One region of the Gryllotalpicola koreensis genome, then DNA from elsewhere that is predicted to be linked to it. Evidence: predicted binding sites of a transcription regulator. Region 1 holds the regulator's gene; each other region holds the start of a gene.
The links. The regulator HrcA, encoded in region 1, represses chaperone genes, less so after heat shock. The targets are predictions, from matches to a motif close to TTNGCACTCGNNNNNNNCGAGTGCNAA.
Positions count from the first base shown of each region.

Region 2: a site for HrcA is predicted at 1,199-1,225, ahead of ABD708_RS17890 (Hsp20/alpha crystallin family protein). Genes of this name have one in related genera too.
Region 3: a site for HrcA is predicted at 1,122-1,148, ahead of groES (co-chaperone GroES). Genes of this name have one in related genera too.
Region 4: a site for HrcA is predicted at 1,398-1,424, ahead of groL (chaperonin GroEL). Genes of this name have one in related genera too.

Region 1 is NZ_BAABBW010000002.1:184,697-186,894, reverse strand. Features, by position in the region: gene dnaJ (molecular chaperone DnaJ) at 1-675, opposite strand, end outside; gene hrcA (heat-inducible transcriptional repressor HrcA) at 701-1,744, opposite strand; gene ABD708_RS05810 (DUF4870 domain-containing protein) at 1,846-2,198, shown strand, end outside.
Region 2 is NZ_BAABBW010000006.1:148,785-150,982, forward strand. Features, by position in the region: partial or broken gene ABD708_RS17885 (LD-carboxypeptidase) at 1-618, shown strand, start outside; gene ABD708_RS17890 (Hsp20/alpha crystallin family protein) at 683-1,135, opposite strand; gene ABD708_RS17895 (hypothetical protein) at 1,298-1,720, shown strand; gene ABD708_RS17900 (alpha/beta hydrolase) at 1,701-2,198, shown strand, end outside.
Region 3 is NZ_BAABBW010000004.1:269,307-271,504, forward strand. Features, by position in the region: gene rarD (EamA family transporter RarD) at 1-602, opposite strand, end outside; gene groES (co-chaperone GroES) at 739-1,035, opposite strand; gene ABD708_RS13125 (class I SAM-dependent methyltransferase) at 1,197-2,198, shown strand, end outside.
Region 4 is NZ_BAABBW010000004.1:97,784-99,981, forward strand. Features, by position in the region: gene groL (chaperonin GroEL) at 1-1,354, opposite strand, end outside; gene ABD708_RS12255 (cold-shock protein) at 1,549-1,752, opposite strand; gene ABD708_RS12260 (LytR C-terminal domain-containing protein) at 1,919-2,198, opposite strand, start outside.

The DNA.
Region 1 (2,198 bases):
CAGCTGCAGACGCAGGCCGGTGTCGACCCCGGCGGGGATGTCGACGGGGATCGTCTTGCGCGCGCGCACGCGGCCCTGGCCCTGGCAGGTCACGCAGGGCGTCGCGATGATCGTGCCGTAGCCGCGGCAGGTGCCGCAGGGGCTTGAGGTCATCACATTGCCGAGCAGAGACCGCACCGAGCGCTGGATCGAGCCGGTGCCGTTGCAGATGTCGCACGTCACGGGGTGGGTGCCCGGCTCACAGCACGAGCCCTGGCAGCGGTCGCAGACGACCGCGGTGTCGACCTCGAGGTCGCGGTGTGCGCCGAAGATCACGTCGGCGAGGTCGATCTCGACGCGCAACAGCGCGTCCTGGCCGCGCTCGCGCCGCGACTTGGGGCCGCGGCTGCCGCCCCCGCCGCCGAAGAAGGTCGAGAAGATGTCCTCGAAGCCGCCGAAGCCCTGCGCGCCGCCGCCGAACGGCCCGGCTTGGGGGCCGAGGTCGTACTGCTGGCGCTGCTGGGGGTCGGAGAGCACGTCGTAGGCGTGGGTCACGAGCTTGAAACGCTCCGCGGCCTCTGGACTCGGGTTCACATCGGGGTGCAGCTCGCGCGCGAGCCGGCGGTACGCCTTCTTGATCTCGTCGGGGCTGGCGTCGCGATCGACGCCCAGGACTTCATAGTGGTCTGCTGCCACAGGTGGCGGCTCCTTAGTTCGGGGTTCAGGCCTGATCGCCGAGCGCGCGGCTCAGATAGCGGGCGACGGCGCGCACCGCGGCCATGTTGGTGGAGTAGTCCATGCGCGTCGGGCCGAGCACGCCGAGGCGCGCGACCGCGCCGCCCGCCGCGCCGTAGCCCGTGGTCAGCACCGAGGTCTCGGCGAGCCCGAAGGGCTCGTTCTCGCGCCCGATCGACACGCTCACGTCGCGGTTGCCGACGACGCCGTGCTGCTCGGCGGCCATCTCGCTGAAGAGCTTGAGCAGCTCGACCTGCTCTTCGATGGCCTCCATGATCGGGAAGATGCTGCCGGTGAAATCGTGCTCGGTGCGCACCAGGTTCGCGGTGCCCGCCATGATGAGGCGCTCCTGCTTGGTCGCGCCGATGATGCCCGCCACCGAGCCCAACAGCTCGCCGACGAGCGGGCGGGCGCTCTCGGGGAAGGCGTCGACGATCGTGGGAAGCGTCGTCGCGGCATCCGCCATCGGCATGCCGACCAGCGTGCCGTTCGCCGCGTCGCGCAGGGCGCGCAGAGCCGCTTCGTCGTAGTCGACGCCGAGCTCGACGACGCGCTGCTCGACCACGCCCGTGTCGGCGATGAGCACCGTCAGCACGCGGCGCGGCGCGAGCGCCACGAATTCGAGGTGCTGGATGCGCGCGCGGGAGACGGACGGGTACTGGATCAGCGCGACCTGGTGCGTCAGCTGCGCCAGCGCGCGCACCGTGCGCGAGAGCACGTCGTCGATGTCGACGGATGCCCCGAGGAAGATCTCGATCGCGTGCCGCTGCGCCGAGCTGAGCGGCCTGACGTCGGCGAGCTGGTCGACGAAGACGCGGTAGCCCTTGTCGGTCGGCACCCGGCCGGAAGACGTGTGCGGCGCCGCGATCAGCTCCTCGTCCTCGAGGAGCGCCATGTCGTTGCGGATCGTCGCGGCCGAGACGCCGAAGTGGTGCTTGTCGACGATGCTCTTCGAGCCGACCGGCTCACGGGTCGACACATAGTCCTGCACGATCGCGCGGAGCACGGCGAGCCCCCGCTCAGAAACCATCGACGACGCCTCCCTCACACGACTAGCACTCAGGACCTATGAGTGCCAATACTATCGCGGCTACGCTGACACCTAACCTATGTGCCGGGAGGTCGCACACCTTGTCGTACACACCGCCGCCCCTGCGCCCCGATGAGGAGCGCACCTGGTCCGTCCTCACGCACGTCATCGCGGGCGGCCTCAACCTCATCACCGGCGGCCTGTTCGCCGGGCTCATCGGCGCGATCGTCATCTACGTGGTCTACAAGGACCGGGGGCCGTTCATCCGGCAGCACGCGACCACGACGCTGAACTTCCAGATCACACTGATCATCGTCGAGATCATCGGCTGGATCCTGTCCATCATCATCGTCGGCTTCGTCATCCTCGCCGCGGCGTGGGTGCTGAACATCATCTTCAGCATCCTCGGCGCGCTTGCGGCGAACCGCGGCGAGCCGTACACCTACCCGCTCGC
Region 2 (2,198 bases), on a different contig from region 1:
TCCGTGCGATCCTCACGACCGTCGGCGGCGATGATCAGATCACGGTGATCCCTCATCTCGACGCGGAGATCGTGCGTGCCAGCCCGAAGCCGTTCTTGGGTTACAGCGACAACACCAACCTTCTGAATTGGCTGTTCGGTCTCGGCATCCCCGGTTACTACGGAGGTTCGACGCAAGTGCACCTCGGTGCCGGTCCGGGAGTGGACGACGTTCACCTGCGCTCGCTTCGGGCTGCCCTCCTGGAGGGTGGCGAGATCGAGCTGACCAGGACGCCGGAGTCGGAGGATTTCGGTCACGACTGGCGCGATCCGCGGGCGCTGGTGGAGTTCGGTGCGCGAGAGGCGACCGAGGAGTGGGTGTGGAGCGGACCGGAGCGGATCGTCGAGGGTCGGACCTGGGGCGGATGCCTGGAGGTGCTCGATCAGCTCGCGCTCGCAGACAGGCTGCCTCCGCTCGGAGAGCTTGAAGGCATCGTTCTCCTGCTCGAGACGAGCGAGCTCGAACCACCTGCCGACTGGGTGAAGAGATGGGCACACGCGGCCGCAGTGGATCGTGCCGTACGGCGGCCGGATCCGAATTGATGGCCGTACGCGCACGGTCGTTGCGGATTACAACTGATCCGCGCGCCTTCGTAGACATGCGAAGGGCCCCGGCGAACCGGGGCCCTTCAGGGTCGCGAGGCTTATGCCTCGGCGTTCTCGGCGTGCGCTTCCTCGACGGCCGGATGCACCGTCTCGGTGCGAGACGACACCGCGATCTTGCGCGGCTTGGCCTTCTCGCTCATCGGGATCGTGATCGAGAGCACGCCGTTCGAGTAGTCGGCGGCGATGCGCTCGGTGTCGATGCCCTGGCCGAGGCTCAGCTGGCGCAGGAACGTGCCGCCCTGGCGCTCGCGGGTCAGCCACTTCACACCGTCACCGGTGGCGAGGGTGCGCTGTGCGCGGATGGTCAGCAGCTGGCCGTCGACGTCGATGTCGACCGAGCCGGGGTCGATGCCGGGCAGGTCGGCGGACAGCACGTAGGTGTCGCCGTCCTTGTAGAGGTCCATCGGCATGAGGCGCGGGCCTACGGGCCGGTCGAGGAACGAGCCCGCGAGGCGATCGAACTCACGGAACGGGTCGAAGTTCATTGCCATATGAATCAGCTCCTTCTCTGTGGTCTTGTAAGTTGAGTCCCTTCGACTCAACCTGCGATCACATTAGCACTCGAACGTCGAGAGTGCCAGATCCATTCCACGTTGCGCGAGCCCATAGGAAGCGCCCAGCCCGGCGGCGAACTCCGGGGTCATAATGAGCGGGTGATCGCGAGTTCGTTAGCCCGGCAACTGCGGGATGCCGGGCTCGATTGGCATCCCGCTCCCGGTGACTTCTTCCAGATCGACGGCCCGGAATTCGCTTCGGACGAGACCTTCACGGTGTCCGACATGACGGTCGAGCCGCACGAGTTCGACACAGGCACGATCCTCGGGTTCAACGGCACGACCGAGTGGGCCCTCGACTCGGTCTCGCTCGAGCAGGCGCTCTGGCTGCCCCGCGAGGACCAGCTGCGCGAGCGCCTCGGCGCCGCCTTCCGATCGCTGGAGGCCCACCCTGCCGGGCGCTGGCGCGTCACCACCTCCGGCACCTCCGCCGACAATTCTCAGCCTTTCGACGCCGACGATCCGGAATCCGCTTATGCCCTCGCCCTCTTGGCGCTCTTCGATGTCGCGGCGCTCCGGTAGCCGCTCGGCGCCGTTCCCCGTCGGCCCCTGGCTGTGGACGGCCATGATGCTGCCGTGGGCGCCGCTGCAGTCGCGCAAGTTCAACGCGGCTCCGGTGCGCACCGTCGACTACCTGCTCGACATCGACTATGTCGGTGACCATCACCCCGGCCACCGCCTCGATGTGCTCACGCCGGGCCGCGCCACCGCCGGTTCCGAGAAGCTGCCCGTGTACGTCTACTTCCACGGGGGCGGCTGGACGAGCGGCGATAAGTCCGCGCTGACCAAGTACTGCGCGGTGCAGGCCGACACCGGCATCGTCGTGGTCAACGTCAACTACCGCCGGGCGGGGCTGCGCGGCGGCGGCTTCGGCATGCGGCATATGCTGCACGACGCCAACGAGGCGCTGCGCTGGGTGGTCGCGCACATCGGCGAGCACGGCGGCGACGCGAGCACCATCGTGCTCGGCGGCGACTCGGCCGGCGCGCAGATCGCCGCG
Region 3 (2,198 bases), on a different contig from region 1:
AAGATCAACTCGCCGACAGCGACCGGCACGAGCCACGCCGACTCGAGGGTGAGCCCGGACAGAGCGTCGACCTCGCCGCCCACCTGCTTCTTGACGAATCCGTAGATTCCGAACGAGAACGCGAGGGTGAGGGCGATCCACGGGACGGCGCCGTACGAGAACGTCAGCACCACCACGGCGACGACGCTGATGCCGACGGCGATCCACTGCAGGGGGCGCAGCCGCTCGCGCAGCACGAGGACGCCGAGGAAGACGGTGACGATGGGATTGATGAAGTAGCCGAGGGATGCCTGGACGACCTGCCCCGAGGTGGCGGCGTAGACATAGGTCTGCCAGTTGATGAAGATCAGCACGCCGGCGCCGGCCAGCGTGAAGAGGATGCGTGGGCGCCTCGCGAGCTCGCCGAGCCTGCGCCAGCCCCCGATGAGCGAGAGCGCGATCGCGCAGAAGCCGAGCGAGAAGACGATGCGCCAGGCGACGATCTCGAAGGGCCCGGTGGGCGCGAGCAGGATGAAGTAGAGGGGCAGCAGGCCCCAGAGCACGTAGGCGCCGATGCCGAAGAGCAGACCGCTGCGCGTCGGGGTGTGCTGCGGGTCGACCATCTCACCACGCTACGGGCTCTCGCGCGGGTGCCGTGACCGTTGCAGGAGTCCACCTGCAAAAAAATGGAGCCCGGGCGGTTGCCCGGGCTCCACGGTGTTGCTCGTCTTTAGCGGACCAACGCGGTCGCTGACTTCGTCAGCGGACCACTACAGCCAGCACGTCGCGGGCCGACAGCACGAGGTACTCCTCGTTGTCGTACTTGACCTCGGTGCCGCCATAGCGCGAGTAGATGACGCGGTCGCCGACGGCGACGTCGAGCGGAACGCGGTTGCCGTTGTCATCGATGCGACCGGGGCCGATCGCGACGACCTCGCCCTCCTGCGGCTTCTCCTTCGCGGTGTCGGGGATCACGAGACCCGACGCAGTGGTCGTCTCTGCCTCGACCTGCTTGATCACGATGCGATCCTCGAGCGGCTTGATGGAGACCGACACGGTAGACCTCTTTCTTGTACGGTGTAATCCAAGACATGGGTTAGCACTCTCATACCGAGTGTGCTAAGCCGAGTCTAGGACCCCGGCTGGCACTCCTGCAAGGCGAGTGCCAAATGTGAATCCCAGTGACTTAAGACGTGAGCAGGTGAGCAGGTGAGCGGATGCTTCGCGAAGAGCTCGTCGAACTGCTGAGCCCCGAGGGCCTCACCCTGCTCGACTCGCTGCCGCCGTATGAGTCGCAGCGCGACGTCATGAAGCTGGTGGCCTCGCTGCGCGCCGACGGCCACTCCCCCGCCCTCGTCGCGGCCGTGCTGACGCAGGCGAAGCTGCGCGCGAAGGCAGGCGGCCCCGGCGGGAAGTTCGGCGAGTTCGCGGGCCGCATGCTGTTCACCGAGGCCGGCCTCGAGCAGGCGACGCGGCTCGCCGTCGCGGCGCGGCACGCGGTGCGGTACCGCGACGCCGGCATCCACCGGGTCGCCGATCTGGGCTGCGGTATCGGCGGCGACGCGATGGCGCTCTCCGCCCTGGGGCTCGAGGTCACGGCGGTCGACCGCGACGAGGTCACGGCCGCGATCGCGTCGTACAACCTCGCGCCGTTCCCTGACGCGACCGTCGAGCAGGGCGACGCCGAGTCCTTCGACATCGCCCGCGTCGACGGCCTCTGGCTGGACCCGGCGCGCCGCACGGCTGGTCACAGCGACACCCGCCGGCTCACGGATTCCGTGGACTGGTCGCCGTCGCTCGACTGGGTCTTCAACGCCGCGAGCCGGATGCCGGTGGGCGTCAAGCTCGGCCCCGGCTTCGATCGCGAGCTGATCCCCGGCTCCGCCGAGGCGCAGTGGGTGTCGTTCGGCGGCCAGGTCGCCGAGCTCGTGCTCTGGTTCGGGTCCCTCGCTCGCCCCGGCATCACGCGCGCCGCCCTCGTCATCGGCGGTTCGGGCGCACACGAGCTGACGGCGCCGGCCGATAGCGATGACGAGCCCGTCGGCGAGCTCGGCGCATTCCTCTACGAGCCCGACGGCGCCGTCATCCGCGCCCGCCTGATCGGCGACCTCGCGCGCTCGCTCGGCGGGCGCATGGTCGGCGACGGCATCGCGTACATCACCGCCGACGAGGCGCGACCGACGCCGTTCGCACAGTGCTTCCGCATCATCGAGCGGCTG
Region 4 (2,198 bases), on a different contig from region 1:
TCTGCTTGAGCGGCGCCTGGATGGCGACCTTGACGATGTTCGCGCCGGTGGCCTCGTCACCCACGAGCTGGAGCTTCTCGAACGCGAGCTTGCCGGCCTGGATCAGGGCGACGCCACCGCCGGCGACGACACCCTCTTCCACAGCGGCCTTCGCGTTGCGGACGGCGTCCTCGATGCGGTGCTTGCGCTCCTTGAGCTCGACCTCGGTGGCCGCGCCCGCCTTGATGACGGCCACGCCGCCGGCGAGCTTGGCGAGGCGCTCCTGCAGCTTCTCGCGGTCGTAGTCGCTGTCGGTGCTCTCGATCTCGTTGCGGATCTGCTGCACGCGGCCGGCGATCTGGTCGGCGTCGCCCGCACCCTCGACGATGGTGGTCTCGTCCTTGGTGATGACGACCTTGCGGGCCTGGCCGAGAAGGTCGAGCGTGACGTTCTCGAGCTTGAGGCCGATCTCCTCGGAGATGACCTGGCCGCCGGTCAGGATCGCGATGTCCTGCAGCTGCGCCTTGCGGCGGTCGCCGAAGCCGGGGGCCTTGACGGCGACCGACTTGAAGATGCCGCGGATCTTGTTGACGATCAGCGTGGCCAGGGCCTCGCCGTCGACGTCCTCGGCGATGATCAGCAGCTGCTTGCCGGACTGGATCACCTTGTCGACGACGGGCAGAAGGTCCTTGATGTTGGAGATCTTCTGGTTGGCGATGAGGATGTAGGGCTCCTCGAACACCGCCTCCTGGCGGTCGGGGTCGGTGACGAAGTACTGCGACAGGAAGCCCTTGTCGAAGCGCATGCCCTCGGTCAGCTCGAGCTCGGTGCCGAAGGTGTTCGACTCCTCGACGGTGACGACGCCCTCCTTGCCGACCTTGTCGATCGCCTCGGCGATGAGCTCGCCGATCTCGGGGTCAGCGGCGGAGATGGAGGCGGTCGCAGCGATCTGCTCCTTCGTCTCGACCTCCTTGGCGCCGGAGATGAGCTCGTCGGTCACGGCGGCGACGGCCTTCTCGATGCCCTTCTTCAGGCTGATCGGGTCGGCGCCGGCGGCCACGTTGCGCAGGCCCTCGCGGACGAGCGCCTGGGCGAGAACCGTCGCGGTGGTCGTGCCGTCACCCGCGACGTCGTCGGTCTTCTTCGCGACCTCCTTGACCAGCTCGGCGCCGATCTTCTCGTACGGGTCGTCGAGCTCGATCTCACGGGCGATGGAGACGCCGTCGTTCGTGATCGTGGGAGCGCCCCACTTCTTCTCGAGGACGACGTTGCGGCCGCGCGGACCCAGGGTGACCTTGACGGCGTCGGCGAGCGTGTTCAGACCGCGCTCGAGGCCACGACGCGCCTCCTCGTCGAAAGCAATGATCTTTGCCATGGTTGTTTCTCGTCCCTCCTGGACGTAGCAGCGAAAGATGTCGTTAGCACTCAAAAGACTGGAGTGCCAAAAGTGATTCTGGCACTCTCCCTACGCGAGTGCAAGAAACCCGGCGGGCATCCGTCACATCCCGAAACGGCAAAAGCCGCCCGGCGCACTGCCGGGCGGCTTTCGCGAGTTCGAGGAAGTGCGCGCTAGGCCAGGCGCACCGACTCCGCCTGCGGGCCCTTGGAACCGGTGCCGACCTCGAAGACGACCTGCTGGCCCTCTTCCAGAGTCTTGTACCCGCTCATGTCGATGGCGGAGTAGTGGACGAACACGTCCTGCCCGCCGCCGTCGACTGTGATGAATCCGTAGCCCTTTTCAGCGTTGAACCATTTGACGGTCCCGTTCGCCATCGTTTCTCCATTGCGTGTTGCCGGACGCGCGCACCGTTTCGACGCATCACTGTGCGCATGATCGTAGCCACACCCAGGGGACGGATATCCCGACGAGGGGCCATTTCCGCCAAATGGTTACGGCCCCGACCGGGCATCGTCACACGGGCGTAACACGGCCACCCGCTCAGCCCGTGTAGTCGGCCCCGAGCACCACCGTCACGGCCGCTCCGGCGAACTGCGCCGACTGTGTCACCGTCGTGAGGCCGAGCGACTGCGCGACCCCGAGCGCGACCCCGATCTGGCCCGGGTCGGAGTAGTACACCGTCGTCGTCGTCGCGCTCTGCGGCGCGTTGCCCGTCGTCACCGTGGACCAGCCGGCGGCCTTGAGCTTGGTCGCCGCCGACGCGGCGAGGCCCGCGCGGCGCGTGCTGTTCAGCACGCTGACCTGGGCACTCGGCACGATC